4 regions of the Arthrobacter sp. SPT-J7 genome follow, and region 4 is predicted to be linked to each of the others. Evidence: riboswitches for the same ligand, from Rfam matches in the RefSeq annotation. Region 4 holds a riboswitch; each other region holds the start of a gene.

Region 1 (7,737 bases), on a different contig from region 4:
GGGCTCTCCTGTTGCTCCTCGGCGCCGGCGCATTCACCCGCCGCAAGCTGACGGTTCGCGCCAACGATTAGCTGCAGCGGGTTTCCGAAGCCGGTGGTTCCTTGCCCGGGGCGCCACCGGCTTCCCCCGCTTCAGGCCCGGGCCGGAAGCGGGGGAAGCACGCCTCCTGCTTCCCGCACTCACGCACCCTTCCCAGTAGGAATCATGTCCATGAGAACGACGACGGCGGCCCGCGCCGGGTTGCTGCTCAGCGCGGTCATGATCTGGGCTGCCGGATGCGCTGCCCCGCAGTCCGCCCAAGGAGTCCCGCCCACACCGGCGGTTTCGCACAGCGCGGCCGCGGCCGAAGGCCAGGCGAACGCAGGGACTCCACCGGACGGCAAAGCGCCGGCGTCCTCCGCCGTGCCCGAGGCTTCGGTGATTCCGGACCCGGCGGCCGTCCCTGTTCACCGGGCACTGCCCGCGACGGCACGCAAGAAAACTCCGCCCACCCGGCTGGTGGTGGCCGGCACCTCGATTGATGTCAGCGTGGTCGCGGTCGGTATTGCTGCCGGCAATGCGATGGAAATTCCTGATTCCGTTGACCAGGCCGGCTGGTACCGCCACGGTCCGGCACCGGGGGATCCGACCGGAACCGCGGTGATAGCGGCTCACGTTGACACGCTGTCTGGGTTGGCTCCCTTTGCCGAACTCAGGCAGCTGCCGTCGAACACGCGCATCTCCGTGGAACGCGCGGACGCCAGGGCCCTCACATACCGGGTCACGAAAGTGGAACTGATGAATAAGGACGAATTCGATGCGGCGGCCGTGTTCCGTCGGGACGGAAAACCGCAGCTAAAGCTGGTCACGTGCGGCGGCCAGTGGCTGGACGCACGGCAGGATTACAGCCACAATGTGGTTGTCACAGCGGTTCCTGACTGACTTTTCCGGCCCTTCAGCACCAGTCTGCGGGGTAGGTTCCCCTCCCGACGACCGGAAGGACGCAGGCTTGGCACCTCCTCCTTTCGACGCTTGGGATAGCAGCATCGATGTCGCCTTCGCCGCCGGCGAGGAGTCGGCCATCGCCGACGCCTACCGTCACTTGGCGCCCCTGGTGCGCACTTTGGCTTCCCGAGCCTTGCGGGATCAGGCGGCCGCGGACGACGTCACACAGGAAGTCTTCATCCGGGCCTGGCGCCTGCGGGAAGGCTTTGACCCGACGCTGGGCAGACTGCCGGCCTGGATTGTGGGGATCACCCGCCGAGTGATCGCCGATGCGCAGTCGTCCTCTGCCCGAGAGGACCGCAAAGTCCGTGCTGTTTCGGCGGTGCTGCCTGACCCCGTTTATGCCGAAGACGCGCATTCCCCGGAAACGCTGGCAGACAGGTTGGTGCTGGACGGAGAGTTGGAGCGGCTCGGGGAACCCAAGGGTTCCATCATGCGCCTGGCTTTCTATGAAGATCTGACGCACGAGCAGATTTCACGCCGGCTCGATCTGCCGCTTGGTACCGTCAAGAGTCACATTCATCGCAGTTTGCAGCACTTGAGACGCCGATTGGAGGTTGACCATGCAGCACCTTGATCCGGAGTTGATCAGCTTGCTCGCGCTGGACAACACCATGGGCGACCAATCAGACCGGGACCACCTCCGAACCTGCGTCCAGTGTGCCGAGGAGTACCAGGCGTTCCGCCGCGCCGTGACCGCAGCGAAAGCCGACCCCGATCCGGAACTTCAGGCACCGGGGCCGCACGTCTGGCAGGCCATCCACCGTGAACTGGGGCTTTCTCCGGACCTCGCGGAAGATCCGCTGCGCGGGGCCGGCGGTTCAGCAACTGTCCGCAGCCTGCCCTCCCGGAGACGCGCGCGGATCCGGAATCTGCCCGCCTGGTTGGCCGCCGCGGCCGCCGTGGTGCTCCTGGCAGTCATCGGTGTGTCCTGGAGCATCAACCGCAGCGCAGATATTTTGGCGCAAACAAATCTGGAGCCGTTGAAGCAGTACACCGCCACCGGTACGGCGCGGGTGGTGGAGACTAACGGCATCAGGGAACTGGACATCAGCCTGAGCGCCAACGAGGCCCGGGGATATCAGGAAGTGTGGCTGATAGCTCCCGATCTGTCAGGGTTGGTCAGCCTCGGCGTGATGGACTCGGACAGCGGCAGATTCCCGATCCCCGAAGGCCTGGACCTGTCCAAGTTCCCCATTGTGGATGTCTCCGACGAGCCAGTGGACGGAAACCCGGCTCACTCCACCGTGAGCATCGTTCGTGGCCGGCTAGGAACCTAAACGATATTCCACGGTGGACTTTTCCTGGCAGCGGGAACACCGACGAGGGCCGGAGGAAGCATGCAGCAACGAACGGAGATCCGGACCGGGCTGGCCGTCCCGATACTGGTGCTGGTCAGCTCCTTGTTGGCAATTGTTGCCGCCTTCATGGGCAGCGGCGTAGTGATCGGAACCCCGATCCAGCAGGCGGCAGACGGCTGGCTGAACGAAGACTCCACGCCGCTGGCTCCGGCCGCGCCGGCTTTCCGGATCTGGTCCGTCATCTACCTCGGACTGCTCGCGTACGCGGTCTGGCAATTGCTGCCGGCCCAGCGGCGGTCCGGCCGGCAGGCTGAGCTGCGCCCCTGGGCGGTGGCCTCCATGCTGTTGAACGCCGCGTGGATCTGGGTGGTGCAGGCCGGACTGTTGATCATCAGCCTGGCCGTCATCGTCATGCTGCTGGCCGTGCTGGCGCGCGTCCTGGTGCTGCTGGTCGACACGTTGCCGGACGGGAGACTGGATGCATTCATTGTCGACGGAACCTTCGGCCTCTACCTGGGCTGGGTAACCGTGGCCACGGTGGCCAATGCCGGGGCCGTCTTCGCAGCGTCGGGCGTGGACGGCTTAGGTCTTCCGGTGACCTTGCTGTCTTCGGTCGTGCTCGCTCTGGCAACGGCAGTCGGTGTTGGCACCGCGGTGTACAGCAGAGGCCGGTTTGCCCCGGCGCTGGCCACCAGTTGGGGCCTGGCCTGGATCGCCGTCGGTCGGCTCGACGGCGGACTGGTCGACCAGGGCACCGCGATCGCCGCAGGAATTTGCGCTGTGGTGGTGCTGCTCGCGGCGATTGTCAGCCGAGTGCTCGTGGGTGGCGGCGCTCGCGATTAGTAAGCCTGCTGAATTTCGCCCTTGGCTGACGAAACGTCGCCCAGCGGGACGTTTACAAGGTTCGCAGCTAGGTTGGAAAACAGCAGGATGCCGACAAGCGGCATCGCCGAGCAAGGAGGTTTCTCATGGCGGAAACGACCGGATCCAAGGCAAGCTACACAGTTCCCGGCCTCAAGCTGGAAGACGGCCGAAAGGTCGCAAAAATCCTGCAGCAGCGGCTCCACGCGCTCAATGACCTGCAGTTGACCCTCAAGCACGCCCACTGGAATGTGGTGGGCCGGGACTTCATCGGAGTCCACGAAATGCTCGATCCGCAGATCGAAAAGGTCCGCGCAATGATCGACGCCGTCGCCGAGCGGATTGCCACCCTGGGCGTCTCCCCGAACGGGCTGCCCGGTGCCCTGGTTAAGGAACGCAGCTGGGACGACTACGACATCCACCGTGCCGGCACCGCCGAGCATCTCGCCGCACTGGACGTGGTCTACAACGGAGTGGTCGGCGCGCACCGCGAGGCCATCGAGACCGTCGGTGAAATCGACCCGGTCACCGAGGACCTGCTGATCGGCCAGACCGCCGAACTGGAACTCTTCCAGTGGTTCATGCGGGCCCACCTGGAGAACAGCGCCGGCGAACTGGCCTCCGGCGGAGAGAAGACGGAAAAGGGCGCCGCCGAGAAGACCAAGTAGCCGGGCCGCACGCTCTGATAATTAACAACGCCTTCAGGGCCCGGCAGCAGCACCACCTGGCGTGGGGCGCTGCCGGGCCCTTGTCGGCAGAAGGTTCACGGGCCCGGGCGGTGGAACCGCACCACGATGCGGTCGCCTCTTCGCACCGGTTGGGGAGGAGCTGCGCGCGGGAACAACGTGGGTCGTGTTCGTGGCGGAATCGGCCGGCGCCCGTTTGATGCTGCCGCGTGGACGACGGACGCCGTGCGGGCGCCGTCGACCTGACGCAGTCGGCGGGCCGGTTGAATCCGCCGCACGGTTCAGCCGCGGCTGAACCGCATTCCCAGCGGCCGGTGTCCTTCCACCATTTCGCAGTCACCTTGGTCGGCGGAACCGACTGGTATCCGGAGCGCCCGGGTTTTGCCTCGGGGGAGGGCTTAATGCGGCGGGGCCATTTGGGCCCTCCCCCCCCCGCATCCTAGGCCCTGGCGTGGCCGGGCGAAGCCGATCTTTTTTGCCGACTCCTGGCGGTTTCGCCGGTATCTTGCCAACCTCGAAGCGGCAGGCAATTGAGGCGTCCCCGCCCCGACAGACGCGGAAGCGCGCCGTTAGACGCTCGGCGCCGGCGTGTTCGGGCTAAGACCGGCACTCCGATGCCACGCCAACCCAGCCCAAGGAGAAGGACCGCTGGTCCACGATCGTCTCGATTGTCAGTAATCTCACCTGCTCGTACCACTTGATGTCTCCGCAGGGGAGAGCCAGCGCCTCCGCGATGTCCGCGGTGTCGTGGTGCCAGCAAAGTTGTTCCTCCCCAGCGTCGAAGAGGTGCACTTTCCCATCCACCTCCAGACGAACGGTCACTGGAATTCCGACATCCTCTTTGAGCGCCTTCCGGATCTGGACCCAATGGACTTTGTGTCCCGGCAGGAACACCGCGCACCGTTCCGTTTTGGTCTGGGGTTCGTCATCGGCTCGGTTTTCATAGCTGGCCACGTCAGTTCCTTTTCCACACTCCGCCACGGCGGACGCTCTTGCCCGCTCCAGTTGGAGACGGACCGCTTCGTCATCCGAACCACCCGTGAGGTTGGGGTTGGTGTGCGGCCATGTCGGAGCATCTGCCCTCTTGCCGGAGGGCGGCGCGCATCTCGTGAAGCTGTCTTCAGCATAGTGACCGCCTCGGACAAAAATCCGTAAGCACATAGCCCGAGGTCGGCCCAGCGCCCCGTCGCACTGGTATCCGTGGCGCACGTTACAGCCCTATGTGACGCATTCTTGACGCCGCGTGAATGGGATCACTAATATCAAGCGTACGAAATACGTAACCTTTGTACGGATTGCGTACAGGCTTACCAAAGCAAGAGAAAGGGGTGCCATGAGTGTCCTGACCGCGCCGCGTTCTTCCACGCGCATCCAGCCCGCTACGGCTGCCCGCACGATCGGCAAAGCGGTCTGCCTCCTTATATTTACCTGGTTGTTCGTGTGGCCGCTGGGCATGCTCATCTATGGGGCCTTCAGCTCGTCACCGCTGGCGGGTAACCCCAAGTGGACCCTGTCGGGATTTGAGCGTCTGATCAATGACCCGAACGCCTACGCGGCGCTCGGCTCAACGGTCATCTACGCGGTGGTGATCACGGTCCTCTCCATGGCGGTAGCCGTCTTTATGGCCACGGTGACCACAAGGATGGATGTGCCCTTCCGGCGATTTATCACCCCCGTGATGGTCATCTTGGTCGCGATGCCGACCGTGCTGTATTCGCTGAGCTGGGCGATGCTTGGTGCTGGCCAGACGGGCATGATCAACCGCTTCTTCGACGTGCTCGGCCTCGACTTCCTTGCGGCGACCTTCAATACGCGTAGTTGGTTCGGCTTGGTATTGGTGACAGTGCTGAAGGCCAGTGCGCTGGCTTACATGATTCTTCTCGGAGCCTTCCGCAATCAAAATGCGGCTTTGGAGGAGGCAGCCCGGATCGGCGGCGCAAGCCGGATCCGTTCGTTCATAGGGATCGAACTGCCGGCCTTGCTGCCTGCCCTTGGTGCTGCCAGCCTCTTCATTTTTGTCAAAGGACTCGAGGCCTTTGAAACCCCGGCTGTCCTTGGACTGCCGGCCGGAATCAACGTGTTCGCCACCCAGATCTATGACTACTTACGCGGCGGATACGAAGCCGATTACCCCGCAGCCTCTGCTTCCTCCTTAGTTATCGTTGCCATCCTCGCGGTATTGGTGCTGCTGCAGCTCAAGCTGACAGGCGGGGGCAAGACGTACACCTCCGTGGGCGGAAGGGCCAAGGGCGCGGACCTCCGCAAACCGGGGAGATGGACGGGCGCCGTGGTCGCGGCGGTGCTCCTGTTCATTCTCGTTGCGCTGATCCTTCCCGTGGCTCAGGTCATCCTGAGCGCCTTCCGGCCCTACCTCGGCGCGTCCGACTTCACCCTGCAGAATTTCGAGCGCCTCTTGAACACCCCGAGTGTCATGAAGGCGTTGGAGACCACAATTATTGTGTCCACGATCGGCGGGCTCCTGACCGTCATTCTCGCGTTGGTTGTCAGTTTCGCTTTTGTCCGGATGAAGGGCCGGCTCGGCCGCTACATCCAATTGGCATCCTGGGTTCCCGCTGCAATGCCTGGCCTGGTTCTGGGCCTGGCCTTCCTCTGGTCGGTCCTGATGACGCCGGGAACCAAGAGCATCTACGGAACTGTCTGGATCCTGGTCATCGGTCTGGCCGTCGCCACCGTCCCGCTGGCCACCAGGACCTTGGAGGGTGCTCTGGCGCAGATCGGCGTCGATATGGAAGAAGCAGCACGAATCTCCGGCGACAACTTCCTCCGCGCGTTTGGAACTGTCACAGTGCGGCTCCTGGTCCCGTCCCTCATCTCGGCCTGGTTCCTCGTAGCCATCACCATGTCGGGGATCCTCGACGTGCCCATCCTGCTGGGCAGCGCCAACACCGAAATGATCGCCACTGTCAGCTTTGGCTTCTACAACAGCGGCGAAACCGTTCTGGCCGCTGCCCTCTACGTCATCTTTACCTGCGCGATGGCAGGACTGGCAGCTGCCGCATTCTTGCTCTGGCTGATAGCCCGCACCATCATTCGCCGCAGTGCCTCCCAACAGCGCGAAGAAGTACAAGGAGTTTCCGCATGACCAGCATCGTCATTAACAACCTGCACAAGTCCTTCGGCACCAAGACTGTATTGGACCACGTAGGACTCGAGGTAGAAGATGGGGAGTTCATCTGCCTGTTGGGTCCCTCCGGTTGCGGCAAGAGCACCCTCCTGCGCGCCATCGCAGGCCTGGAGCACCCGGAGGGTGGCACGATCTACCTCGGCAGCGAGGCCGTTTTCGATGACAAGGTCGGCATCAATAAGGCCCCGGAAGAACGTCACCTGGGGATGGTTTTCCAAAGCTTCGCGCTTTGGCCGCACAAATCAGTCTTCGAGAACGTCGCGTATCCGCTGAAACGAGCCAAGGTTTCCAAGGCCGAAACACGTGAACGTGTTCGGGAAGCGCTAGTCATGGTCGATCTGTGGGAACACCGGGAAGCGTATCCAGGAACGCTTTCGGGAGGCCAGCAACAGCGGGTCGCCCTGGCGCGTGCCGTGGTCCCGCGCCCTCGGCTGCTACTGCTCGACGAACCGCTATCCAGCCTGGACACCAACCTGCGCGCCCAAATGCGTCGTGAGATCCGTCGAATCCAGCAACATCTCGGGGCCACGGCCGTTTACGTCACGCACGACAAAGAGGATGCCGGCGGACTGGCCGACCGCGTTCTGGTTCTTCAGGACGGAAAGATCGTTCAACAGGGCGCGCCCCGCGATGTCTTCGTTTCCCCGAAGACGGCCTTCGTTGCCGAATTTGTGGGTTTCGACAACTTCTTCGAAGCCCTCGTTGTCGACTCAGGAGAAGCACAGGCCACGGTAGAGATCGGCAATGGTAACCGGCTGAC
Region 2 (7,737 bases), on a different contig from region 4:
GGCCATGAAGTTGACCACCGAATCCGGGTGCTTCAGCGCCTGTCCAAAGTCGACCCAGCTGCTGTAGGGCTTCAGCGACGACTCGCTTGTTTTCGCGTACAGGTCCTTGCGGAAATTGTTCAGCGAGGGAACGCCGGTGTCCCGTCCGCGGGCGATGTTGAGCGCAGCCAGGTCGAGAGGCAGGCCGAGCACGCTGTTGCGCAGCGTGTCGGTGACGAACTCGTCGAGCTCTGCGCCCACCTGGTCTGTCATGCCCATGGCAATCGCGCCGGCGGCCTGCTCTGGCGTCATCGTGCTCTCGCCGTTGGCGTAGTAGGCCGGCGGATTAAGGAAGGCGTCCAGCAGCGGGAGGCCAATATCGGCGCCGTTGTTGGTCTTCCGGTCCACCGTGTCAGTCAGCATTGAGTGTCCGAAACGGTAGGTCGCATGCGCGAACTCCGCATGGATCGCCGGGTCGATGCCGGTGTCGGACTGGGTGAAGACGTTGAACGGATTGATGCCGGGCTGGATCTTCCGAGCGAAGTCCTCGAAGACGATGTGCTGATATTCCATCTCCGTGACGAACCGGGCGGCCTGGAAGAGACGCTCACCGTTCCATTCACCGTTGGGCAGCTTCCACTCGTTCAGGTCCAGGTTCAGGGAGGTCAGCAGGTCTTCCATGTAGGTAACCAGTCGGTTGTGCTCCGAATGGAAGACCTGGTGGACGGCGGTGAGTCCGATGTTCTCGTTCACGCGTCCGTCACCGGCGATGAAGTGCGCGTTGAGCATTTCGTCGTCATAGGTGCCGGCGGCCTGCGTGCCGCTCGTGGGGGTGATGTCGGTGTCGCCGTCGGCAGACAGGGCCCCACCTCGTGAGTCGAACGGGGCCGCGTTGTGCGAAATGTCGTCCAAGAACGCAATGCCAATCCGCTGGACATTGGTTGGCGGCGCCACGGGAACTTCCAGATTTCCTTCTACGAACTGCTTGTCCTGGGTGATGTACTGCGGCAAGCCGTTAGGGCCACGCAGGAAGCGCCCGTACTGGTCAGTGGCCAGCATCGGGATGTTCACGACGTCCTTGTCGGAGAGCTTCAGGCCGAGCAGGGACGCGGCCTGGTCCTTGATATCTGCCCAGGTCGCCATACCGCCGGGGCCGCCCTCAAGCAGTTCGCCGGTCGAGACCGGGTCACCGTTTTCGTTCAGGTCGTACTCGCGCAGGAAAACGTGGTGAGAGGGGTTCGAGGAGTACGTCTGGCTCTGGTCAACCCACGGGGAATCCGTGTTTGTGGCTTCCTGGATATCGTCCGGCGTGCCGAGCACGCCGTCGGGCCCGGGCTGGTTCTCCGCCCGGTTGAGCATCATGAAATTCGGGCTTCCTGGTGCCGGGTTGTACAACGGATCGCCAGGTAGCAGGGGCATCATCACGACGTTGCTCGTCTTCTTGGTGAAATCGATGCCGTGGTCGAAGAACTGGCCGAACAGGGCAAAGAAGCCGTTGTATGGCGGCGAAAGCCCAAAGTCGGTGGTGACATTCGGGATGTCGAGTGTCTCGCCCTCGGGCACGCAGCCTTGGGGCAGGTTATCGGCTTCGCAGGGAACCGCCGTCGGACCGTCGTTCACCGTCCGGTGCGCCTTGCCGGCAGCAGCGATCGCGGCCGGGTTGCTGGAGGTCTGGTCAACGATGACATTGCTGATGAAGCGGGGGTCGGAGTCCTGCATCAGCGGCACGTTGACCGACTTGTACGACTTTCCCCCGGAAGCGGTCCGCCACTCCGGTTCTGCCAGCCGCGGGAACGGCAGGCTGGAGGAACCGTAGTGCCCCTGATTGGGCACCAGGTTGTTATCAGTTCCGTCCACGGTGCGCAGCCCATAAGGCAACAGGGGATTGGCGATCTGGTTGGGCCCGGGGCCGAGGAGCGGCTGGCCCGCCACGGGCTTACCCTCGGCATCTTCTTTGGTGGCGTGGTTCTCCGCGATCTTGATTTGCTTCAGGATGAACCGCATGTCCCCTGCATTGAGGGTCAGGCCCTGGCCCACCGGCGCTGCCAACGCGGCGGGAGCCAAGGCCGAGGGCAGCACGCCCGCGCCCAGCACCAGCGCAGCCAGCCCGGCTGTGACTTTTTGGGGGACGGATGGCTTCCCCCTTTGGGCACGTTCGGTGCCCCTCCTGTGTTTTGGATGGGCGGATTTCTTGAACATCATGACTCCCCTAGTCGTGTTGTGTGGCTGGCCACAGCATCTGACGAGGACCTTGGGGAAATCCTTGGAGGCGTCTACAGTCACCCCGGGGCAGGAATCAGGGCAGCAAAAAGCCCGCCTCAGGCCTCCGCTCTCCGACTGGAGGGCGGGGGACCAGGGGCGGGCTTTCAGCTGCCGGCGGCGGCGTGATTGCTGACCGGCGTGGCCTCAGACGAGCGTCCTCTAAGCGGTCAACTGCCGCTTGGAGGAGATGACGCCGGTGTCGAACCCAGCCAGATGCAGGCCGCCATGGAAGCGGGCGTGCTCAATCTTCACGCAACGGTCCATCACTACGTTCAGGCCGGCGGCCTCGGCCTTGGCCGCAACCTCCTCGTGCCAGGAGCCCAGCTGCAGCCAGATGGTCTTGGCACCGACGGCCAGGGTTTCCTCCAGCACGGTGGGCAGGTCATCGTGCTTACGGAACACGTCCACCAGGTCGGGCACCTCCGGCAGATCGGCCAGCGACTTGTACACCGGCTGGCCCAGGATCTCCTTGGCCACCGGGTTCACAAAGTAGACCTTGTACGGCGAGCTGGAGAGCAGGTAGGTGGAGACGAAGTAGCTGGCCCGGCTGGGCTTGTCCGAGGCGCCGACGATGGCGATCGACTTCGTGTTGCGCAGGATGTTCAGCCGTTCGGGGGCAGACGGTCCCACCCAGGTCCGTTCTGAGGTCGCGGTCACTTGGCGGCTCCTTCTTCGGCTTCAATCAGTTCTTCCACGGACTCAACTACGCGCGTTCCAGGTTCTGTCCGGGCGGCTCGCGCTGCCGGAATCGTGCAGGACTCACCGGCATAGCTGGGCGAGGCGAACTCGGAGGTGTCGAACGCGTCGTCCTCATGGTCGCGGCTGGGGCCGTGCTCGGTGCCGGCCTGCTGCGATGCCGTCAGCGCTTGGTCGAGGTCCCAGAGGATATCGTCCACGTCTTCCAGCCCCACGGAGATGCGGATCAAGTCCTCGGGCACGCCGGCGGCAACGAGCTGGTCGGCGGTGAGCTGCTGGTGCGTGGTTGATCCGGGGTGCAGCACCAGAGTGCGGGCATCGCCGATGTTGGCCAGGTGGCTGGCCAGCTGCAGCGACTCGATGAACTTCTGACCTGCCTCGCGGCCGCCCTTGACGCCGAAGCTGAACACGGAGCCCACGCCCTTGGGCAGGTACTTCCGGCCGCGCTCGTAGTGCGGGTGCGCGGGCAGGCCTGCGTAGCTGACCCAGGAGACCCGCTCGTCGGCTTCCAGCCACTCGGCCACCTTGCGGGCGTTGGCCAGGTGCTCGTCCATCCGCTGCGCCAGCGTTTCCACGCCCTGCAATAGCTGGAACGCGGACTGCGCGGACAGCGACGGTCCGATGTCGCGCAGCTGCTCGGAGCGCAGTTTGGTGAGGAATCCGTACTCGCCGAAGTTGCCCCACCAGGACACATTGCCGTAGCTGGGCACCGGCTCGGTCATCTGCGGGAACTTGCCGTTGCCCCAGTTGAAGCGACCGGATTCGACGACGACGCCGCCCAGCGTGGTGCCGTGCCCGCCCAGGAACTTGGTGGCGGAGTGGATCACGATGTCCGCGCCGTGCTCGATCGGCCGGATCAGGTAGGGAGTGCTCAAGGTGGCGTCCACCACCAGGGGGATGCCGGCGTCGTGCGCCACCGCCGCCAGGCCGGCCAGATCGGCGATGTCGCCGGACGGGTTCGCCACGATCTCGGTGTAGACCGCCTTGGTGTTCTCTCCGATGGCCGCGGCGAAGTCGGCCGGGTCGGTGGAGTCGACGAACGTGGTTTCCACGCCAAACCGGCGCAGCGTCACGTCCAGCTGGGTGATGGTGCCGCCGTAGAGCTTGGACGAGGCCACAATGTGGTCGCCCGCGCCGGCCAACGCCGCGAAGGTGATGAACTCGGCGGCCATGCCCGACGCTGTCGCCACTGCACCGATGCCGCCCTCGAGCGAGGCAATGCGCTCCTCGAACGCGGCCACCGTGGGGTTGCCGATGCGCGAGTAGATGTTGCCGTACTTCTGCAGCGCGAAGAGGTTCGCGGCGTCGTCGGTGTCCTTGAACACGAACGACGTGCTCTGGTAGATCGGTACGGCCCGGGCGCCGTGCTCGGCGTCGGGCGTGCCGCCGGCGTGCAGGGCACGGGTGCGGAAACCGAATGTGCGTTCAGCCATCAGGCAGCTCCTTCAAACTTAGGTTCCCGAGGCAATGACGGTCCTGCGGCGCGACCAGATGCGGCGGCGCCATCCGGATCAAAGATTGCTTGCGCTCTCTCCATCGCTTCTGGCGGTAGCACCTTTCCGGCGGGCCGGATGGTTGCTGCGGTGTCAAAGAGCCAGATCTCTCAACCGCTCGGGATGGTCCCGTCCATTCTCGCAACTTCCGCAGCCGCGGCCAAAATTGTTGAGCCGCGTTGCGTGCCGCCTTGCATTCCCAGTACGACGGCGGTGCGAGTGCCCGGTGGTCGACCAAGCGAGCGCCAGCGAGCGCGTGGAGACCCGGGTGCTGACCGGCCGAGCCTTGATGCTGGCCCCCTTCGTCGGTCTCCGGCGGTGCGCGGAACGGGCGCGCGAAGGACGCTGTGCCCTTTGATGGACGGCTGTGGGCGCCGACTGCATACTAACCTCATGGCAGTCATGGACGTTCCGGTTGCCGCCCTCGCTCAAGAATCCATAGAACGAGGCCGTCCGCATCTCGACCCTGACCGGGTGGCGTACTACCTCGAGCATCTCGATGAAGCCACGCCTGTTGTCATCTTTGATGTCGACGGAGTCCTGCTGCTCGCGGACGGGCACCATCGCGTTGCTGCCGCCCGGCAGTTGGGCCGATCGACGGTGAAAGCCGACGTGCGAAAGGGGCTGCGCGGCGAGGCCATGGAGTACGCCATCACCGTGGCGCAACGGCAACGCGGGCTCACGCGGCAGCAAGTGCTGGACGCCATTGCACGGCGTGTGCGCCCAGGGCAATGACCGCCGTCGCGGCTTCCGGCGAGTCCGCCACAACCGAGCCCGCGCGATCGACCGGTCTCGGCCGCGGCCCCACCGCCCAGCCCGGTCTCACGTAGATTGGAGTTATGGCTGACCTTACGGCGCTGCAGCGCCTCGCACAGGAACACGGCGTAGGCATTACCTTCCGCGGTTGGGACGGCGGCGAGAAGGAAGTCAGCCCTGCGACGCTGGTTTCCGTCCTCACCGCGCTGGGCGTTCCCTGCGCAACGGACGACGACGTCACTGCCTCCTTGCTGGCCGCGGAACTGGCTCCGTCACAGGCCACGCTGCCGCCCGCCGTCGTCATTCGCCGAGGTACTGCCACCGAGGTTCCGGTCAATGTCCGTGCCGGTGGCCGCCCGCAGGTGTGGGTTTTGTTGGAGGACGGATCGCGGCGCGCGGTGCAGGTGGTGGCCGCCGGGTCGGAGGACGAGCAAGGTGACCCGCATCTTCGTCTGGCCGCCGTTGTGCCGGCTGACCTCCCGCTGGGCTGGCACACTCTGGAACTGGCCCTGGATGTGGACGAGCAGGGCGCTGGCGGCGAGGTCGCGGAATCCTCCGGCAACTGGACGCGGTGCGCGCTCGTGGTCACTCCGCCGCGGCTCACCACCGCCGACCGGCTTCCCCGGACGTGGGGCGTGATGGCTCAGCTGTACTCCGTTCGCTCGCGGTCGTCTTGGGGCGTCGGCGACTTGGACGACCTCGCCCGCCTTGCCGAAACGGCCGCCGCCCAGGGTGCCGGCTTCGTGCTGATCAATCCGCTGCACGCAGCACAACCGAAGCCGCCGGTGGAGCCCTCGCCCTACCTGCCCGCGACGCGCCGGTTCTTCAATCCGCTGTATCTGCGGGTGGAGGACGTTCCCGAAGCCCGCGACGTCCCCTTGGTCAACATGTTCCAGGACGCCAACCTGGACGCCGGCATTCTGGACCGTGACCCCATTTTTGCCGCGAAGCTGCAAGCGCTGGAAGTGGTCTTCGCGGTGCCCAGATCCCGTGAACGGCAACAGCTATTCGAAGCCTTCCGCGCGCGGGAAGGCGACGGGCTGGAGCGCTTTGCCTTGTGGTGTGCCCTCACCGAGACTCTGCCGGCCGGCGCGCCCGAGTGGTCCGACCCGGCGTTCATCGAATCGCAGCGCACCGCGCTGAAAGACCGCATCGAGTTCCACCAGTGGCTGCAGTGGCTGTGCGACGAGCAACTCGAGACCGCGCAGCGCCGGGCCATCGACGCGGGAATGAACATCGGCATCGTGCATGATCTCGCGGTCGGCGTCCACCCCGCGGGGGCCGACGCATGGTACTTGCAGGATGTCTTGGCGCCCGGTGTATCGGTGGGCGCGCCGCCGGACATGTTCAACCAGCAGGGCCAGAATTGGTCCCAGCCGCCCTGGCATCCCCGCCGCCTCGCCGAAACCGGCTACGCCGCCTACCGGGACATGCTGCGGACCATCCTGCGGCACGCCGGAGGCATCCGCATAGACCACATCCTCGGGCTGTTCCGGCTGTGGTGGATTCCCGTCGGCGGCACGCCCGGCGAAGGCGCCTACGTCTATTACGACCACGAAGCTCTGATCGGCATCCTGGCGCTGGAAGCCGAACGGGCCGGCGTCGTCGTTGTTGGCGAAGACCTTGGTGTTTTCGAACCCGGGGTACAGGACTACCTGGCCGAGCGAGGCATCCTGGGCACCTCCATTCTGTGGTTCGAGTACGACGGCATCAGCCCGCGCCCGCCGGAGAGCTACCGCCGCTTCTGCCTCACCAGCGTCACCACCCACGACCTGCCGCCCACAGCCGGCTACCTCGCGGGCGAGCATGTGGCGCTGCGCGAATCACTGGGCCTGCTGAACCGGCCGGTGGAGGAGGAGCGCGCCCTGGACCAGGCAGCGCAGGACTCCGTGCTCTCGCTGGTGCGCTCGCGGGTTCCGGCTGCTGCAGGGAATGACGGCGGCGCCGGCAGCGCAGGCGTGCAACGCACCGTTGAGGCGCTGCACGAGTTCATCGCGCAGACCCCGTCGGTGTTGCTGGGAGTTGCCCTCACGGATGCAGTGGGGGAGCGGCGAACCCAGAACCAGCCGGGCACCGCCGACGAATACCCCAACTGGCGCATTCCGCTGGCCGGACCGAATGGCGAGCCCATCCTGATCGAGGACCTGGCCGGCAACCAGCGGTTCCAGTCGCTGGCCCGTATCATGCGGGAACTGTAGGCGGGCCGGCGCGCGGCGTGCAGGCGGGCTCAGCGCGCGCCGTCACAACCTTGCGAGCAGCGCCTCGCCGGTTTCGGCCCTTCGGTAGAACACTTCGCGGCCGGACCGCATGGTGGCCGCCAGACCGCTCTCGGACATCACCTTCAGATGCTCGTTGACCGTCCCGGCGGCGAGGTCCAAGCAGCGGGCGAGCTGCGTCGTCGTCATCGGTACATCAAGTTGCGCGAGGATCTGCGCGCGGGTCTTGCCGAGCAGCCGTGCGACCGGACTGTGCGTTGCCTCGCGGCTGGCTTCCCAGAGCCGGCCGACGCCGCGCGGCGCGTAGGTCAGCGTGGGCACGAACGGCCGGACGT
Region 3 (7,737 bases), on a different contig from region 4:
CTGAGGAGGCAGCGGCGTCGTTCTGGGGCCGTCAGGCGGGCGGATCCGCCGGGATCAGGACCGTGGAGAAGAGGCGGCGGTGCCGGCCTTCGCCGGGGCCGTTCGCCACTGCCTTCTCAGCGGCAGCCCGGATGGCGGCGCTGAACTCCGCCAGCTCCTCGTCCGTCATCCAGAGTGCGATCTGCCGGTAACCGGCGCCGTCGCGGAGGAGATCCAGGTCCCCCCGGCCGGTGTACTGGTCGAAGGCCTCCAGCAGTCCGGCAGCGAATGCCATAAAACCGCGTCGGTGATCCTCTGCCGTCATGGACGCCAGCTCGTCGCCGCTCACCGAACTCTTGGTGGCGTCCAGCCGGTAGGTGCGCTCCGTGGTGCCGCGGACCGGCCGCTCCTGAGCCACGGTCAGCACTCCGGCCTTGGCCAGCGTTCCGATGTGCCGATAGAGCGTCGCGGTCGGGATTTCCGGGAGTTCGGCGGAGATCTCTGCTGTGGTCAGTTCCCGCCCGCCCAGCAGCGCCTGCACAATGCGTAGCCGTACCGGGTGCAGGATCAGATCGGCGCTCGGTGAAGGGGACATGCCTCTATATTCTCATAGTTGACATTGTTCGCACAACTGAGAATAATGATTCTTGTCCGGCGCAGGTGCCGGAGTCGAACCGACTTACTGACAAGCAATAACGATCCGAGGGGAGGCGCAATGGCGGCGATACGGGTAGGGAACAACGAGGTTCTGCTGGAGTTGGACCGGATGGAGAAGTTGGCTGGGCTGATCGGCAATCAGGCGTTCCCGCTCTCGGCCGTGACGTCGGTCGAGTTGCTGGCGGATGCTTTCGACGGCGTGCACGGCCTGCGTTCTCCCGGTCTGGCGATTCCAGGCCGGACGCGCATCGGAACTTGGCGCGGCCGCGGCAAAACCCTCGCCGTCGCCCGCCAGGGGACTCCCGCCGTGCAGCTGGACCTGTCCGGCCAGAAGTACGCCCGGGTGGTCGTCTCGCTGCCGGACGCCGAGGACGTCGCGGTGCAGATCCGCGCGGCTGCGGGCCTGCCTGCCGAGCAGCAGGTCACCGAGGAAGAGGTCCGCTTCTCCTCCGGGACCGTGCAGCTGGTGGGCACCTGGGCCAAGCCGGCCGGAACGGTTCGCGGAGCTGCGCTGATCCTGCCCGGTTCCGGTCCCGTTGACCGCAACGCCGACCACAAGCGGATGCCGCTGGGCATCAGCCGCGACCTGGCCCGCGAGCTCGCCGACCATGGCATCGCCTCGCTGCGCTACGACAAACGGGGCACCGGCGCCTCGGACGGCACCTTCCTGGCGGCCGGCTTCCGGCAGAACACCGACGACGCCGCTGCCGCCCTGCGCTGGATGGTCGCCCAGAAAGCCGCCGGCCTGCCGGTGTTCCTGGTCGGCCACAGTGAGGGCAGTTATCACGCGGCTACCCTGGCAGCAGATCCCGGCACGCGGGTAGATGGCACCGTGCTGCTTTCAGCCTCGGCACAGACCGGCTTTGAGACAGGCAGATGGCAGACCGCCCAGATCAAGGACTCGCTGCCCGCCTTCCCTCGCTTGCTGCTCAAACTCTTCCGCCAGGACCTAGTCAAGCTGCAGGCAAAGTCGGTGGAAAAAATCCGGACTACCACCAAGGACATGGTGCGCATGCAGGGCCGCAAAGTGAACGCGCTTTGGCTGCGGGAGTTCATCGACTTCGACCCGGTTCCGTACCTGGAGCGCTTGCAGATGCCGGTGCTGGCCATCACCGGCACCAAGGACGTCCAGGTGAACCCAGAGGACCTGGACATCATTGCGGCCACCGTGCCGGGCCCAGTCACCACGCGGACAATCGAGGACCTCTCGCACCTGCTGCGCCGGGACCCGAAGGCTCCGTCCTTGTCCGACTACAAGCGGCAGATCCGCGAGCCCGTGGATGCCGAACTGCTGGAACTGGTAGGCAGCTGGGTGGAAGCACACGCCAACTCCGCCGGGGCTTCCGGAACGTCCGACACCCAGCAGCTGGCCCGCTAGCCTTACTGACCCTCCTCATTCACTGTTCAGATAACGCCCTTAAACCGCGGTTTAAGGGCGTTATCTGAATCCTCGATGGGGCTGCTGGCTGGGGGACCAGCAAGCGAAGGTACCGGTAGAGGGAACTCATGGGTAGGGTGGCGCCATGGCACACCAGAATGATCCTGAAGTGGTCAGCCGCCTGCTGAGCACGCCCGCCCGCTGGGCCGTCGTCGGCCTGTCCAAAAACCCGCACCGGGTCGCCATGCGCATTTCCCGATACCTGATGGACCAGCTGGACATGGAGGTGGTCCCGGTCAACCTGCGGGGCGAAGACGTCCACGGCCTGAAAGGCTATCGAAAGCTTGCGGACATTCCGGGCGAGGTCGACGTGGTGGACTGCTTCGTCAACTCGCAGAAAGTGGGCCCGGTGGTGGACCAGGCCATTGAAATCGGCGCGAAGGCGGTCTGGCTTCAGCTGGGCGTTGTCGACGAAGCCGCGGCGGAGCGGGCCAAGGCGGCCGGTCTCGACGTCGTCATGGACACCTGCCCGGCCATCGAAGCCCCGCACTTCGGCCTGTAGCTGCCGCTCGTGAGAGCGCTTGATCCCAGCCCGGTTTGTCAGGCGGTGGGCGGTCTTTCGGCGGATGAGCGGGCCGGAAGGCAGGGGCCAACGCATTATTCGTACATCGCGATAAAGCGGCCAACGACACCTCCGGCGCGCAGCTTGTCGATCGCGCTGGGGATGTCGGCATGCTTGATGTGGTTCATCGGTGGGTTGAGCTGACCGGTCTTCATGAGGTCGTAGATGCCGGCCAGATCCTCCTTGGTGCCGGACTTCGAGCCCCTGATGGTGAGCTGGTTGATGATGAGCGGGTAGGTGTTGATGGTTGATTCCAGCCGGCCCATGCCCACCTGAACCAGGGTGCCGAACTCACCGAGGGTCTCGATGGCGGCCGAGGTGGTGGTGCCGAAACCTGCGTAGTCGACGATTAGTTCCAGGTTCTTGTCCTTGAACTCTTCGATCGAGGCGGCCACGCCGGCCAATCCGATCTCGTCGGCCAGCTTCTGGGTTTCCGGATTGACCTCTGCGCCGTACACCTCGGCACCGACCAACGCAGCGGAGCGTGCGCCGATGTAGCCGAGGCCGCCGAGGCCGATGACACCGACCTTCATGCCATCCTTGGCGCCGCCGACCGCCATCATGGCATGGTAGGCGGTGAGGCCGGCATCGGTCGCCATCGCGCCGAGATCGAACGGCACTTCATCGGGCAGGGCGACGAGATTGTCGTCGGTCGCGCGAAGCTTGGCAGCAAAGCCTCCATCCCACTTGCCGTAACCCAGTGCGTCCCCGTCGGACATCACCGGAGACAGGCCCACGCGGTCGCCAACCTTCCAATGGTCCATGCCTTCGCCGACCTCACTGATGACGCCGGCGGATTCGTGGCCCATGGTGCGGGGCAGACCGTGCTGGAACAGCGCCATCCATCCTGCATCGTCGAGCGTCGTGACGTCCGAGTGACAAACACCGGAGGCCTTGACGTCGACAACTACCTCGCCGGGGCCAGCGTGCGGCTCCTCAACCTCGTTGAGCTCCAGGGGCTTGTTCGTTCCGACAAATTGCCATGCCTTCATGATGAACCTTCCGTGCGCCGACCACCTGGACGGTGCCCGCCCCGGCTTGGCCGATATTGGCAGTGCAACTCCACGGTAGTCCCGTCACTGTCACAGCAGTAGGGGTAGTCCGTTGGGATCGCGCACCCGGCTCAAAAGGCTGGGCCAACGCTTGGCGGGATGACTCCGCGGGGGGCGGGTTGGGGCGACCGGCCGCCGTCGAAATAAGACCCTCTCCGTAACAATCAGCAGCGTTACGTCATGGCCAGTCACATGCTTCACAGCGCCGGATTCTGCCCGGCAGACTCTTCCCCAAGATCAAGAGTCCCAACGACAAGCTCTGGCTGGTTGGGCGGCAACCCTCTTCCGTAGTGGGGTGCCCCAGATGAGGATCCGGCCGCGCACAGATCCCGTGCCCGGCAAGTACGGCCCCCTCCAGGCTGCGTCGTCGACCGTGATGGTTGCTGCGCGCCGCAGGCGGGAGCCCCACCCCGAGGAGGCGCCATGACCGCCGTCGTCATTGAAGAACACCAGCAGACCCGCCGTTCCCCGTGGACCGGACAGGCCAGCCGCGAAGAACTCGCCCATTGGCAGCAGGTCGCCGAGGGCGTGGCCGCCGTGCTGGGCGCGGACGTGCTGGAGCGCGACCGCCGGAACGCGGATCCCCTGGCCGAAGTGGAGCTGCTGCGCAGTTCCGGCCTGCTCAACCTGATCATCCCCAGCGAGTGGGGCGGCGAGGGCGGCCACTGGGAAAGCGCGCTGCACGCGGTGCGGATCCTGGCCCGCACGGACGCCTCGATCGCGCAGATCCTGGCCTACCACTACGCCAACCTCGGCGCCGTGGTCTTCTACGGCAACGCGGAAGTCCAGGAACGCTTGCTCCGCCGGTCGGCCCAGGGCCGCTGGTCCTGGGGCGACTCGGTCAACCCGGTGGACCCGAACCTGGAACTGATCCCGGACGGTGACGGCTTCCGGCTGACCGGCATCAAACACTTTTCCACCGGGGCGTCCGTGGGCGACGCGATCTTGGTCAACGCCGCGATCACGGCCGGTCCCGACCAGGGCACGTTCCTGGCCTTGGCCCTGGAACACGACAGCGCCGGGATTTCCTTCCTAGGCGACTGGGACGCGCTGGGCCAGCGCCTCTCCGCGAGTGGCTCGGTGAAGTACGACGGCGTGCTGGTCACCGCCGACGACATCATCGGCGAAGTGGGGGAGGAGCCTTTCTCCAGCCTAGTGACGCCGTACATCCAGTTGGCGTTCGGCAACCTCTACCTGGGCATCGCGCAGGGTGCGCTGGAACGCGGACGCCAGATCACCCTGGCACGCAAGAACTCCTGGTTCCTCAGCAGCGCCGAGACCTACGCCCAGGATCCGCTGACCCAGCGGGTCTACGGGGAACTGGCCTCCCGCGTGGCAGCCGTGGAAGCGCTGGCGGACCGGACCAACGAGCGCTTCGACGCCGCCATCGCCGCCGGCGGAGAACTCACGGCCGAGGCACGCGCTGACATCGAGATCGAGATCGCCCGGCTCAAAGTCGTCTCCACCGAGGTGGGCGTGGATGTGGCCAACCGCATCTTCGAAGTGACCGGTTCCTCCTCCGCGAGAAGCGAGGTCGGACTGGACATCTTCTGGCGCAATGTCCGCACGCACACGCTGCACGACCCGGTGGACTACAAGAAGGTCGAAGTCGGCGCCAACTTCCTGCTGGGCGAAATCCAGCCCATCTCGCTCTACACCTGATCCGCTCAAACAGCCCTACCCGTCCCGACATCGGCCGTGCATGGCCGAGACCCCAGGAGCACCACCATGACTGAAACCCTTGACCACGCAACGACGACCTTCCACGCCACCCCTTCCGTCCACGCAACGCCGGCCTTCGAAGCGGCGGCCGCGAAGTACCGGCCGATCTTCCAGCGCATCGCCGCAGGAGCGCTGGACCGCGAACTGGCCCGCGAGCTGCCGTTTGAGCAAATCGGCTGGCTGAAAGACGCCGGCTTCGGCGCCGCGCGGATCCCCGCCGACCTCGGCGGCGACGGGCTGGACTGGGAGGAGTTCACCGAACTGCTGATCGAACTGGCCGCCGCGGACAGCAACATCCCGCAAGCGCTGCGCTCGCACATAGCGCTGGTGGAGGAGAACCTGTACCAGCACGGCCGCAACGGGGACCGCAGCGTTTGGCTGCAGCGTTTCGCCTCCGGTCAGCAGGCCGGGAACGCGTGGACCGAACCGGGCGCCGGCGGAACCGCCACCGTGCTCTCCGAATCCGGCGGCAAGCTGGTGCTGAACGGACGCAAGTTCTACACCACGGGCACCATTTTCGCCGACTGGATCGACGTCACCGCGAAGCGGCCCGACGGCTCGGATGTCTCGGTGATCATCTCCACCCAGACACCCGGCGTGGAAACCTACAACGACTGGGACGGCTTCGGCCAGCGGCTCACCGGCAGCGGCACCACGGTGTTTACCGACGCCGAGGTGGACCCGGCGAACGTGTCCGCGTTCGCCGACCGCTTCCCGTACCAGACCGCGCTCTACCAGCACATCCTGCTGGTGGCCTTGGCCGGTATCGCTCAGGCGGCCGCCACCGACGCCGCCACCAACGTGCGGGAGCGCAAGCGGGTGTTCGGCCACGGCAACGCACCGCTGGTCCGACACGACGCGCAGATCCTGCAAGTGGTCGGCGGCATTAGCGCCAAGGCCTACGCCGCCAAGTCAACCACCCTAAGCGTGGCCCGCGCCCTGGACCGGGTCTTCGCGTCGCGACAGGGAGCCGCCGATGTGGAGAAGGAGGCCAACATCGCCGTCGAGCTGGAATCCGGCCAGGCACAGATTGTGCTCAGCACGCTGGTGCCGGAGGCGGCCGGCGAGCTGTTCAACACCCTCGGCGCCTCCTCCACCAGCACCGGCAAGGCACTGGACCGGCACTGGCGCAATGCCCGCACGGTGGCCACGCACAACCCGTACATCTACAAGGCCCGGATCGTGGGCGACTGGGAAGTCAACGCCGCCGAACCTCCGTTCGTCTGGACGATTGGCGAGGCCAATGCCGACGCCGGCCGCAAGCCACGCATCCCCGCCGCCGGTTCCGCGGCCGTCTAGGAAGAAGGCAAACCATGTCAGTTTCCAACCTCCAAACTCTCGCCGCGCCGCCAGCCGCCGCTCCCGCGGCCGGAACCGCGCCGCGGCTCTCCGGCCGGCTGGGCGTCGCCAGCATCGTGCTGATCGTGGTGGCCGCTGCGTCACCGCTGGGCGTAATCGGCGGAACGGTCCCGCTGGCCATCGCCAGCGGGAACGGCGCCGGCCTCCCGTTCATCTACCTGCTGGCCACAGCAATCCTGTTGCTGTTCGCCGTCGGCTTCACCACCATGACGCCGCATGTGCCGTCGGCGGGCGCGTTCTACAGCTACGTGGACAAGGGCCTGGGCCGGCGGGCTGGACTGGGGGCCGCCTTCGCGGCCTTGCTCTCCTACCTGGCGCTGGAAGCCGGCGTCTACGGGCTCTTTGCCCCGGCGGTCGATGAAGTGGTCCGCGCTTACGGCGGCCCCGCGCTGCCTTGGTGGGTGTGGGCGGCGGCGGCGCTGGTTGCCGTGGCATGGCTGGGTCACCGCAACATCGAGCTGTCCGGCAAGGTGCTGGCCGTGCTGCTGGTAGCCGAAGTACTGATCGTGCTGATCCTGGACGCCGCCATCGTCTTTGGCGGCGGCGGGTCCGAGGGGCTCTCCGCCGGGTTCCTTACCCCGTCCACCGTGCTGTCCGGGGCACCCGGGATCGCGTTGCTGTTCGCCATCCTGAGCTTCATCGGCTTCGAAGCCACCGCCGTGTTCCGGGACGAGGCCCGCGACCCGGACAAGACGATCCCGCGTGCCACCTACCTGGCCCTCCTGGTGGTGGGCGGCTTCTACGCCCTCTCCAGCTGGCTGCTGATCAGCGTCTGGGGCGACGGCGGGATAGTGCAAAAGGCCACTGACGCGCCCGGCACCCTGCTCTCCGAGACCACCGCGCTCTACCTGGGCACGGCCGGCAGCCACATTGTCCAGGTTCTGCTCGCCTCCAGCCTGTTCGCCTGCATCCTGTCCTTCCACAACATCAGCTCGCGCTATTTCTTCCAGCTGTCGGGGCAGGGCATC
Region 4 (7,737 bases):
GGCCGCTGTGTTGAAGACGGCTCCCATACCGGTCAGCACGGCGCAGCCGAACATAGCCGCAACAGTGTCGGGGACGTCGTCGTCGATGGCCACCACCGATTCCCGGGCCACCACGGCGTAGTCCGCGAAGGCAGAAACCCCCAGATGGTGGTTGATCCGTTCCCCCGCAGGCGTCCGCAGGAGGGCCCCGCCATGCAGGAGGTCCCCCGAGCCGTTTACTTCCGCCGCACGGTGGCACAGTGCCGGACGGCCCCCCCGGCAGGCACGGCAGTCACCACAGCTGGGGACGAAGACGAGGACCACATGGTCTCCGGGGGAAACATCCGTAACACCTTTACCCACTGCGGCAACCCGCCCTACAGCCTCGTGCCCCAGTGCCATGGGAAGGGGCCTGACGCGGGAGCCATCCACCACGGAAAGGTCCGAGTGGCACAGGCTCGAGTAGGTGATGCTGATGCCCAACTCGCCGGCGCGGGGTTCCGGCCGGTCAAGCTCCTCGACCCGAAGGGGATGCGCTTCGGTGTAGCTGGTTCCGGGCGGGACCGTGGCGTAAAGGACCGCTGCTTTCATGGGAAATCCTGACTTCTACGAAGGTGCTGACGCCCAACTGCCCGGGCCTGCGTGGTCGCGGGTCCGGGCAGTTGGTGCTGTTCGGCTCTGCGGTGGTGCCGGTGACTATTTCTTGCCGGCCGCGAGCAGGTCCGCGGTGCCCCGGGCGTCGGCTGCGTCCACGTCGTGCAGCGAGATGCCGCGGGTCTCCTTGAGGAAGAACACGGAGATTGCGGTCACGATGCAAGCCCCGAGCAGGTACAGCGCCACCGGAGTAGAGGAGTTGAAGGTTCCCAGCAGTGATGTGGCGATGATCGGTGCCAGCGAACCGGCGACGATGGAGGTCACCTGGTAGCCCAGGGAAACGCCCGAGTACCGCATCCGGGTGGGGAACATCTCGGCCATGATGGACGGCTGGCCTGCGTACATCAGCGCGTGGAACAACAGGCCGATGGTGATGGCGGCCAGGATGATGATGTCATTGCCGGTGTCCATCATGGGGAAGGCGAAGAAGCCCCACGTGCCGCCGAGGATGGCGCCTGCCATGTAGACGGGCCGCCGGCCGAATGCGTCCGACATCCTGCCCACGAGCGGGACCGCGCAGAAGTGGATGAAGTGCGCCACGAGCAGAAGCAGGAGGATGCGGGAGGTGTCGGTCTGGACAACGACCTTAAGGTAGGTGATGGAGAATGTCACCACGAGGTAGTACAGGATGTTTTCGGCAAAACGCAGGCCCATGGCGGTAAAGACACCGCGCGGGTACCGGCGGAAGACCTCGGCAACACCGTAGCCCTTCTTCTCCACCGTGACTTCCTTGCGGGCTTCGATGAAGATCGGGGCATCCTGGACCTTGGTGCGGATGTAGTAGCCGACGATGACGATGACTGCGGAGAGCCAGAAGGCGACGCGCCAGCCCCAGCCGAGGAAGGCTTCCTGGGAAAGCGTGGCCGAAAGGGTGAACAACACGCCCGTGGCCAGGAGGTTGCCCATAGGTACCGCTGACTGTGGCCAGCTGGACCAGAACCCGCGCGACTTGTTGGGGCTGTGCTCGGCAACCAGCAGCACGGCGCCGCCCCACTCACCGCCGACGGCGAAGCCCTGCACGAAGCGCAGGAACACCAGGAGGGCCGGAGCCCAGTAGCCGATCTGGGCGAAGGTGGGCAGGCAGCCCATAAGGAAAGTGGCTACGCCGACGAGGATGATGCTCAGCTGCAGCAACTGCTTGCGGCCGAACTTGTCACCGAAGTGGCCAAAGACGATGCCGCCGATGGGGCGGGCCACGAAACCTACGGCGTAAGTGACAAATGCGGCAATGATGCCGTCCAGTTCAGTCCCTGAATTGGGGAAGAAGGTTTTGCCGAACACCAGGGTGGCGGCGGAGGCATAAAGGAAAAACTCGTACCACTCAACAACAGTGCCGGCCATGGAGGCCGTAACGACTTTCTTCAGGCCTGAGGCCTTGACGTCGGTTTCCTCTGGCCGCCGTGCGGCGGAGCTTTCCGTACTCATTTAGTGAACTCCTTCGGCGTCCTCTTCGACACCACTGGGACAGGCTGTGGCGGATACGTGTGATTTTGGCCACGAACCGCCGGGTCCCATTGAGTATGGTCTGCCTTATCGCCCAGCTCAACGGCGAATCATGCAGAGCCCATCTGCATTAATGCACACATTCTGCTTTGGAGGCCTGCTTAGGCCGAAAGGTGCTCGCGGAGTTGCGGTGCCAACTGGCCGATCTCGGTGAGGAATCCGTCGTGCCCGATAGGCGCTTCGATGAGGTGGACGTCCACCTCCCCGGGAAGAGCCCGTGCCAGCTCCCGTGACTGTGACGGGAAGTAGAGCCGGTCCGAGTCCACGGCGGCGATAAAGAAACGCGCGCTGGCACCGGACAGAGCCTGGGTGAGGGACCCCCGCCCCCGGCAGATGTCGTGGCTCATCAGTGCCTCCGTGATGGCGATGTAGCTGTTCGCATCGAAACGCTGCACCAGTTTGGTGCCCTGATGGTCCAGGTAGCTTTCCACCTGGTAGCGTCCGCGGGCTGAAAGCTGCTCACCCTGGAGCGGCGATTCGGTAGCCTGCGGCGTCCGCCCGAACCGTCCGTCCAGCTCCTGCGGGGAACGGTACGTGATATGGGCAATACGCCTGGCCAGCGCCAGGCCCTCCTCCGGGGCGGGTCCGTTGTAGTAGTCACCGCCGTCGAAGTTGGCGTCCTGGCGGATGGCGAGGGTCTGTGCCTGGGCGAAGGCGATTTGCTCGGCCGTACTTGCGGCGCCGACGGCGATCACAGCGCATCGCTGTACCCGCTCCGGATAGGTAAGCGCCCATTCCAGGGCACGCGCCCCGCCCATCGAGCCACCCAGCACGGCAAACCAGCTCGAGATCCCCAACTGGTCGGCCAGCCGGGCCTCCGCCACTGTGCTGTCCCTCAGGGTCACCAGTGGAAAGCGGGAGCCCCAGGGCTTTCCGTCCGGAGCGGGCGACGACGGACCCGTAGACCCGTAACAGCCACCTACGATATTGACGGACACAACAAAGAATCGGTTCGTGTCCACCGGCGCACCTGGTCCCGCGAGCTGTTCCCACCAGCCGGGCTCTTCCGTGTCGCCCCTGGTTACATGGGTACTGCCGGTCAGTGCATGTTCAATGAGGACGGCGTTGCTGCCGTCCGCGTTGAGGGTGCCCCAGGTTTCATAGGCCAGCGTGACGTCCGGCAGGTATCCGCCGGCCTCCAGCTTCAGTCCCCCGATGGAGGCATAGCGGACAATCCCGTGTTCAGGGACGGTGGTACGGGTGACGGTAACCGTCATGGCAAGACCTCTTCTACGCGCTTGCCCGCCGTCGAATGACCGGCAGGCCAGGTCTTCACCCGGGGCACCCCACCGCGGAAGGAGGGTTGCCGGCCAGCAAGCCGGGGCTGTCACTGGCACTCATGACCTGGTTCGAGTGTACGAAACAGCCCCTGCCTGCCGCCAAGAGTGTGACTGGTTGTGACTTCCCCGGCCCGCTGCCGAGCTGGTGCCCGGGTACTGCTAGGCGCCGGTGGCTTCCTTGGCCGCCCGGAAGCCCGCCTCAAGGTCAGCCAAGATGTCATCGATGTGCTCGATCCCTACCGACAGCCGCACCAGGCCGGGGTGCACGCCGGCAACCACCTGCTGCTCAGGCGAGAGCTGGCTGTGGGTGGTCGACGCCGGGTGGATGACCAGGGAACGGACGTCACCGATGTTGGCCACGTGGGAATGCAGCTCAAGCGCGTCCACGAAGCGTTTACCCGCCTCCGCCCCGCCGGCGAGGTTGAACGACACGATGGCGCCGGTGCCCTTGGGGCCGTACTTGCGGCCGCGCTCGTACCAAGGACTGGAGGGCAGCCCGGCGTAGGCGACGGATTCGACGTCGTCACGCGCTTCCAGCCAGCGGGCTACTTCCAGGGCGTTGGCGACGTGACGTTCCACCCGCAGGCTCAGCGTCTCCAGTCCTTGGGCGATGAGGAAGGCGTTGAAGGGCGACACTGCCGAGCCCAGGTCACGCAGGAGCTGCACCCGGGCCTTCAGGATGTAGGAAAGGTTGGCGCCCAGGGCACCCTCGGCGCCAAGGTCCCGGGCATAGACCAGCCCGTTGTAGGTGGGATCCGGGGTGTTGAAGCCGGGGAACTTTGCAGGGTCCTTGCCGAAATCGAACTTTCCGGAGTCCACGATCACGCCGGCGATCGCGGAACCATGGCCGCCCAGGTATTTGGTGGCCGAGTGCACCACAATATCCGCACCCCATTCCAGTGGCCGGATCAGGTACGGGGTGGACAGGGTGTTGTCCACGATCAGGGGAACCCCGGCGTCGTGCGCAACCTGGGACACGCCTTCAATATCCAGGACATCCTGCCGCGGGTTGGAAACCACCTCGCCAAAGAACAGCTTGGTGTTGGGCTGCACTGCCTCGCGCCACTGGTCCAGGTTGTCAGGGTCAGCCACAAACGTGACGGAAATGCCAAACTTCTTCAGGGTATGGGCAAAGAGGTTGTAGGTGCCGCCGTAAAGGCTGGGGCTGGCCACAATGTGGTCCCCAGACTCGGCGATATTCAGGACTGCGAAAGTTTCAGCGGCCTGCCCTGAGCTGAGCAGAAGGGCACCCAGGCCGCCTTCGAGGCTGGCGATCCGCTGTTCCACGGCTTCCTGGGTGGGGTTGCCGATCCTGGTGTAGATGGGCGCCAGCTCAGCGAGGGCGAAGCGGTTCGCTGCGCTCTCTGCGCTGGGGAACACAAAGGACGTGGTTTGGTAAATGGGGAGCGCACGGGCACCCGTGGCAGCGTCCGGCTCCTGCCCTGCGTGGATCTGGCGGGTTTCGAAAGACCATCCGTTGGACAACTAAGGCTCCTTTGACATGGGCCCGGCATGCTCGAAGCACCGCGGGCCGCGCTTGCCATCCGGCCGTTGCCGGACAGCCAGGTCCTCACCCGGGGCACCCCACCGCGGATGGAGGGTTGCCGGCCAGCGAGCCGGGGCTTGGCGCTGGCACTCATGACCTGAGCCCAGTGTAGGAACATGGACGCGACGGTTGACAGGATTATGACGAACAAGGTCCTCACCGCTGCCGTCAACAGGACCCTGGATTAATGCTGCTTCAGAACCAAAATCCCAGTAAGGCTATCCTTAGCTGAGAGCCCGATCACAAAGTGCCAAGATGTTGCCATGCGCATGGATCACGTCTCTTACGCCTGTGAACACGATGGCCTGGCTGCCACCACCGAACGTATTTCCTCTGCCCTCGGCGTTGAGGCAGTGAAGGGCGGGGTACACCCGCGGTTCGGAACCCGGAATATGATCATCCCGCTCGCCGGGCACAAGTACCTCGAAGTCGTCGAGGTCCTGGACCACCCCGCTTCGGACAAGGCTCCCTTCGGACAGGCAGTGCGTGCACGGTCTGCGGCGGGGGGCGGCTGGATGGGCTGGTGCGTCGAGGTTGACGACCTGGTTCCCTTTGAAGAACGGCTCGGACGCTCCGCTGTCAACGGAAACCGCAAGTTTCCTGACGGCCGCGAACTGGTCTGGAAGCAGATCGGCATCCTGGGTTTGATTGCCGACCCGCAGGTTCCCTACATGCTCAAGTGGGAGGGGGACCCGTCCCTGCACCCGTCCAACGCCTATGAGAGCAACGTGAAGATGAGCTGCCTGACCATTGCCGGCTCCGCTGCCCGGGTTACCGAGTGGCTGGGCGAGCCGGTGGAAAAGCCGCTCGAAGATGTAGCCGTGGAGTGGGTGGCACCGCACGGGACCCCCGGGATCCTTTCGGTGACGTTCGAGACCTCCAATGGTGCTGTGACCATCTGACCCTTCCTCCGCGCCCGGGCGGCCCTGCCCGGGCGCCGGCTTGGGCTAAACGCCCTTTGCACTTCGGCCGCCATCAGCTTGTGACAACGGCGTCACCTGCCGATGACGGCCGAATCCGTTTCCTGGCGAAATCTTGGTTGAGCCCGGCGAAACCTGGTAGCTGAGCCTCCAGGAAGTGCCCCTTGCCCAGCTGATGGAACGGTGGCACCGCAAATGTCAGGGTTTCCACAGACTCAGCCACCGGCTACTGTCACAAACAGACCGCCTGCCTTACCCCAGCCCCACGGCCTTGCCGAACAAGCTGAAGCCAACGAACGCCACGATGTCCAGCAGTGCATGGGCTATCACGAGAGGCATAACCCGCCGGGTCCTGGTGTACAGCCACGCGAAGACGACGCCCATCACCACATTGCCGATGAAGGGGCCAAACCCCTGATACAGGTGGTACGTGCCCCGGAGCAGCGAGCTGACCATGATGGACAGCGGCACGCTCCAGCCGAACTTCCCGAAGCGGTTCAGGAGGTAACCCACCACGATGACTTCCTCCACCACGGCATGGCGGATAGCGGACAGGATCAGCACCGGGACCGTCCACCAGTACGCGTCAAGAGCGCTGGGAATGATGGCGGTCGTGATGCCGAGAGCCCTGCCCGCGGCATAGAGGCCAAGGGAGGGGACGCCGATCAGCGCAGCCAGCCCCAAACCCTGAAGCATGTCCCGCCCGGGCCGCTCGAAGTTGAATCCGAGTTTACGGAAAGCCGAACCGGCGTTGTCAGCCCCGCCGGAGGATGCCTGCCGCTGATCGCTGAGGAAGTAGATCACCAGCAGCACCGGCACCAGCGCAAAGAGAATGTCCAGCAGCTGGTACGTCAGGTCAAAGTACTCACGGGGGCTCTGCGAGCGATTCAGGGTAGAGGTGCCCTCTGCCAGCGGTGCGCGGGTCAACTTGTCCAGGAGCTGCACCACGGAATACACGGCAGACTGGCCCAAGGACAGGCCCAAGACAATCCAGACTTCTATCCGCAGGCGACGGCGGGAGGGAACCAGCATGTACCCATCTTGCCTGCAGTTTCTGGAACCGGCCTGATTGCCCTGCGGTCCGGTCGGCAGGCGCGCCCTCGCGCTGGTGGCTTCACTCCCAGTAACAACCAGGCTCAGCGCGCGGCGACAATCACTTCCGTGCCGTTGGCCTCGAAGGCCGCCTTGTCGTGCGCCGAGATTCCCGCATCCGTAATCAAGCGGGTGAAGTTGTAGCCGTCCATGGTGGCAAAGGCACGCACCCCAACTTTGGACGAGTCAGCCAGCACGTAGGACACCCGTGCCCTGCTGGCCAGCAGGGCGTTGACTGACGCTTCCCCCTCCCCCGTGTTGGTCGGCCCGACGTCGGGGTCGATGCCGTTGACACCGATGAAGGCGATGTCCAGCACCACCTTCTGCATAATGATGTCCGTGTACGGCCCCACCAGTTCGTAGGACCGCGGATTGAGGATCCCGCCGGTAACCATGACTTTGATGTTGGGCCGGACCGCCAACTGCCCGGCGATGTTGATGGCGTTGGTAACCACCGTGAGGGTGGGCTGGTTGGAAGGCGCGTTGAGATCCTCGCGCGTGGCCAGGATCTGCGCCAGCGCGGTGCTGGTGGTGCCGCCGCAAAGCCCGATCACGGCGCCAGGGGCAATCAGCGCTGAGGCCGCCTGGGCAATCTGCTCCTTGGCCTCGGCGTGATCGTCGCGGTTGTACCTGCCCGGCAGGTCGTAGGCCAGCGCGCCCGTTCTGGCACCACCCCGGGTCCTGGTGAGCAGCCTGCGCTTTGCCAGGCTGTCCAGGTCGCGCCGGGCGGTGGCCGGGGAGACGTTGAGGGTGCTGACGATCT

Evidence for each region. A riboswitch is a leader RNA that binds a small molecule or an ion and turns the genes downstream of it on or off. The one in region 4 is predicted to bind S-adenosylmethionine.
Region 1: another riboswitch for S-adenosylmethionine. It lies ahead of AC5RWX_RS10630 (hypothetical protein); the one in region 4 lies ahead of AC5RWX_RS18415 (bifunctional o-acetylhomoserine/o-acetylserine sulfhydrylase).
Region 2: another riboswitch for S-adenosylmethionine. It lies ahead of AC5RWX_RS07650 (O-acetylhomoserine aminocarboxypropyltransferase/cysteine synthase family protein); the one in region 4 lies ahead of AC5RWX_RS18415 (bifunctional o-acetylhomoserine/o-acetylserine sulfhydrylase).
Region 3: another riboswitch for S-adenosylmethionine. It lies ahead of AC5RWX_RS07725 (acyl-CoA dehydrogenase family protein); the one in region 4 lies ahead of AC5RWX_RS18415 (bifunctional o-acetylhomoserine/o-acetylserine sulfhydrylase).

The regions. Positions count from the first base shown of each region.
Region 1 covers NZ_JBNHFF010000005.1:214,480-222,216, forward strand. The annotation lists gene AC5RWX_RS10600 (DUF4397 domain-containing protein) at 1-71, shown strand, start outside; gene AC5RWX_RS10605 (class F sortase) at 205-921, shown strand; gene AC5RWX_RS10610 (RNA polymerase sigma factor) at 989-1,561, shown strand; gene AC5RWX_RS10615 (anti-sigma factor) at 1,548-2,264, shown strand; gene AC5RWX_RS10620 (TspO-related membrane protein) at 2,325-3,128, shown strand; gene AC5RWX_RS10625 (Dps family protein) at 3,254-3,814, shown strand; gene AC5RWX_RS10630 (hypothetical protein) at 4,430-4,786, opposite strand; SAM riboswitch class IV at 4,816-4,946, opposite strand; gene AC5RWX_RS10635 (ABC transporter permease) at 5,166-6,935, shown strand; gene AC5RWX_RS10640 (ABC transporter ATP-binding protein) at 6,932-7,737, shown strand, end outside.
Region 2 covers NZ_JBNHFF010000004.1:6,646-14,382, forward strand. The annotation lists gene AC5RWX_RS07640 (Ig-like domain-containing protein) at 1-2,178, opposite strand, end outside; gene AC5RWX_RS07645 (CoA-binding protein) at 2,401-2,898, opposite strand; gene AC5RWX_RS07650 (O-acetylhomoserine aminocarboxypropyltransferase/cysteine synthase family protein) at 2,895-4,370, opposite strand; SAM riboswitch class I at 4,468-4,560, opposite strand; gene AC5RWX_RS07655 (ParB N-terminal domain-containing protein) at 4,824-5,165, shown strand; gene malQ (4-alpha-glucanotransferase) at 5,270-7,384, shown strand; gene AC5RWX_RS07665 (ArsR/SmtB family transcription factor) at 7,427-7,737, opposite strand, start outside.
Region 3 covers NZ_JBNHFF010000004.1:22,503-30,239, forward strand. The annotation lists gene AC5RWX_RS07705 (helix-turn-helix domain-containing protein) at 32-574, opposite strand; gene AC5RWX_RS07710 (alpha/beta hydrolase) at 695-2,014, shown strand; gene AC5RWX_RS07715 (CoA-binding protein) at 2,160-2,576, shown strand; gene AC5RWX_RS07720 (zinc-binding dehydrogenase) at 2,672-3,628, opposite strand; SAM riboswitch class IV at 3,924-4,039, shown strand; gene AC5RWX_RS07725 (acyl-CoA dehydrogenase family protein) at 4,112-5,350, shown strand; gene AC5RWX_RS07730 (acyl-CoA dehydrogenase family protein) at 5,417-6,709, shown strand; gene AC5RWX_RS07735 (APC family permease) at 6,724-7,737, shown strand, end outside.
Region 4 covers NZ_JBNHFF010000019.1:12,562-20,298, forward strand. The annotation lists gene AC5RWX_RS18400 (zinc-dependent alcohol dehydrogenase family protein) at 1-570, opposite strand, end outside; gene AC5RWX_RS18405 (MFS transporter) at 676-2,058, opposite strand; gene metX (homoserine O-acetyltransferase MetX) at 2,238-3,353, opposite strand; SAM riboswitch class IV at 3,366-3,481, opposite strand; gene AC5RWX_RS18415 (bifunctional o-acetylhomoserine/o-acetylserine sulfhydrylase) at 3,576-4,901, opposite strand; SAM riboswitch class IV at 4,945-5,060, opposite strand; gene AC5RWX_RS18420 (VOC family protein) at 5,226-5,864, shown strand; gene AC5RWX_RS18425 (CPBP family intramembrane glutamic endopeptidase) at 6,135-6,914, opposite strand; gene AC5RWX_RS18430 (DeoR/GlpR family DNA-binding transcription regulator) at 7,019-7,737, opposite strand, start outside.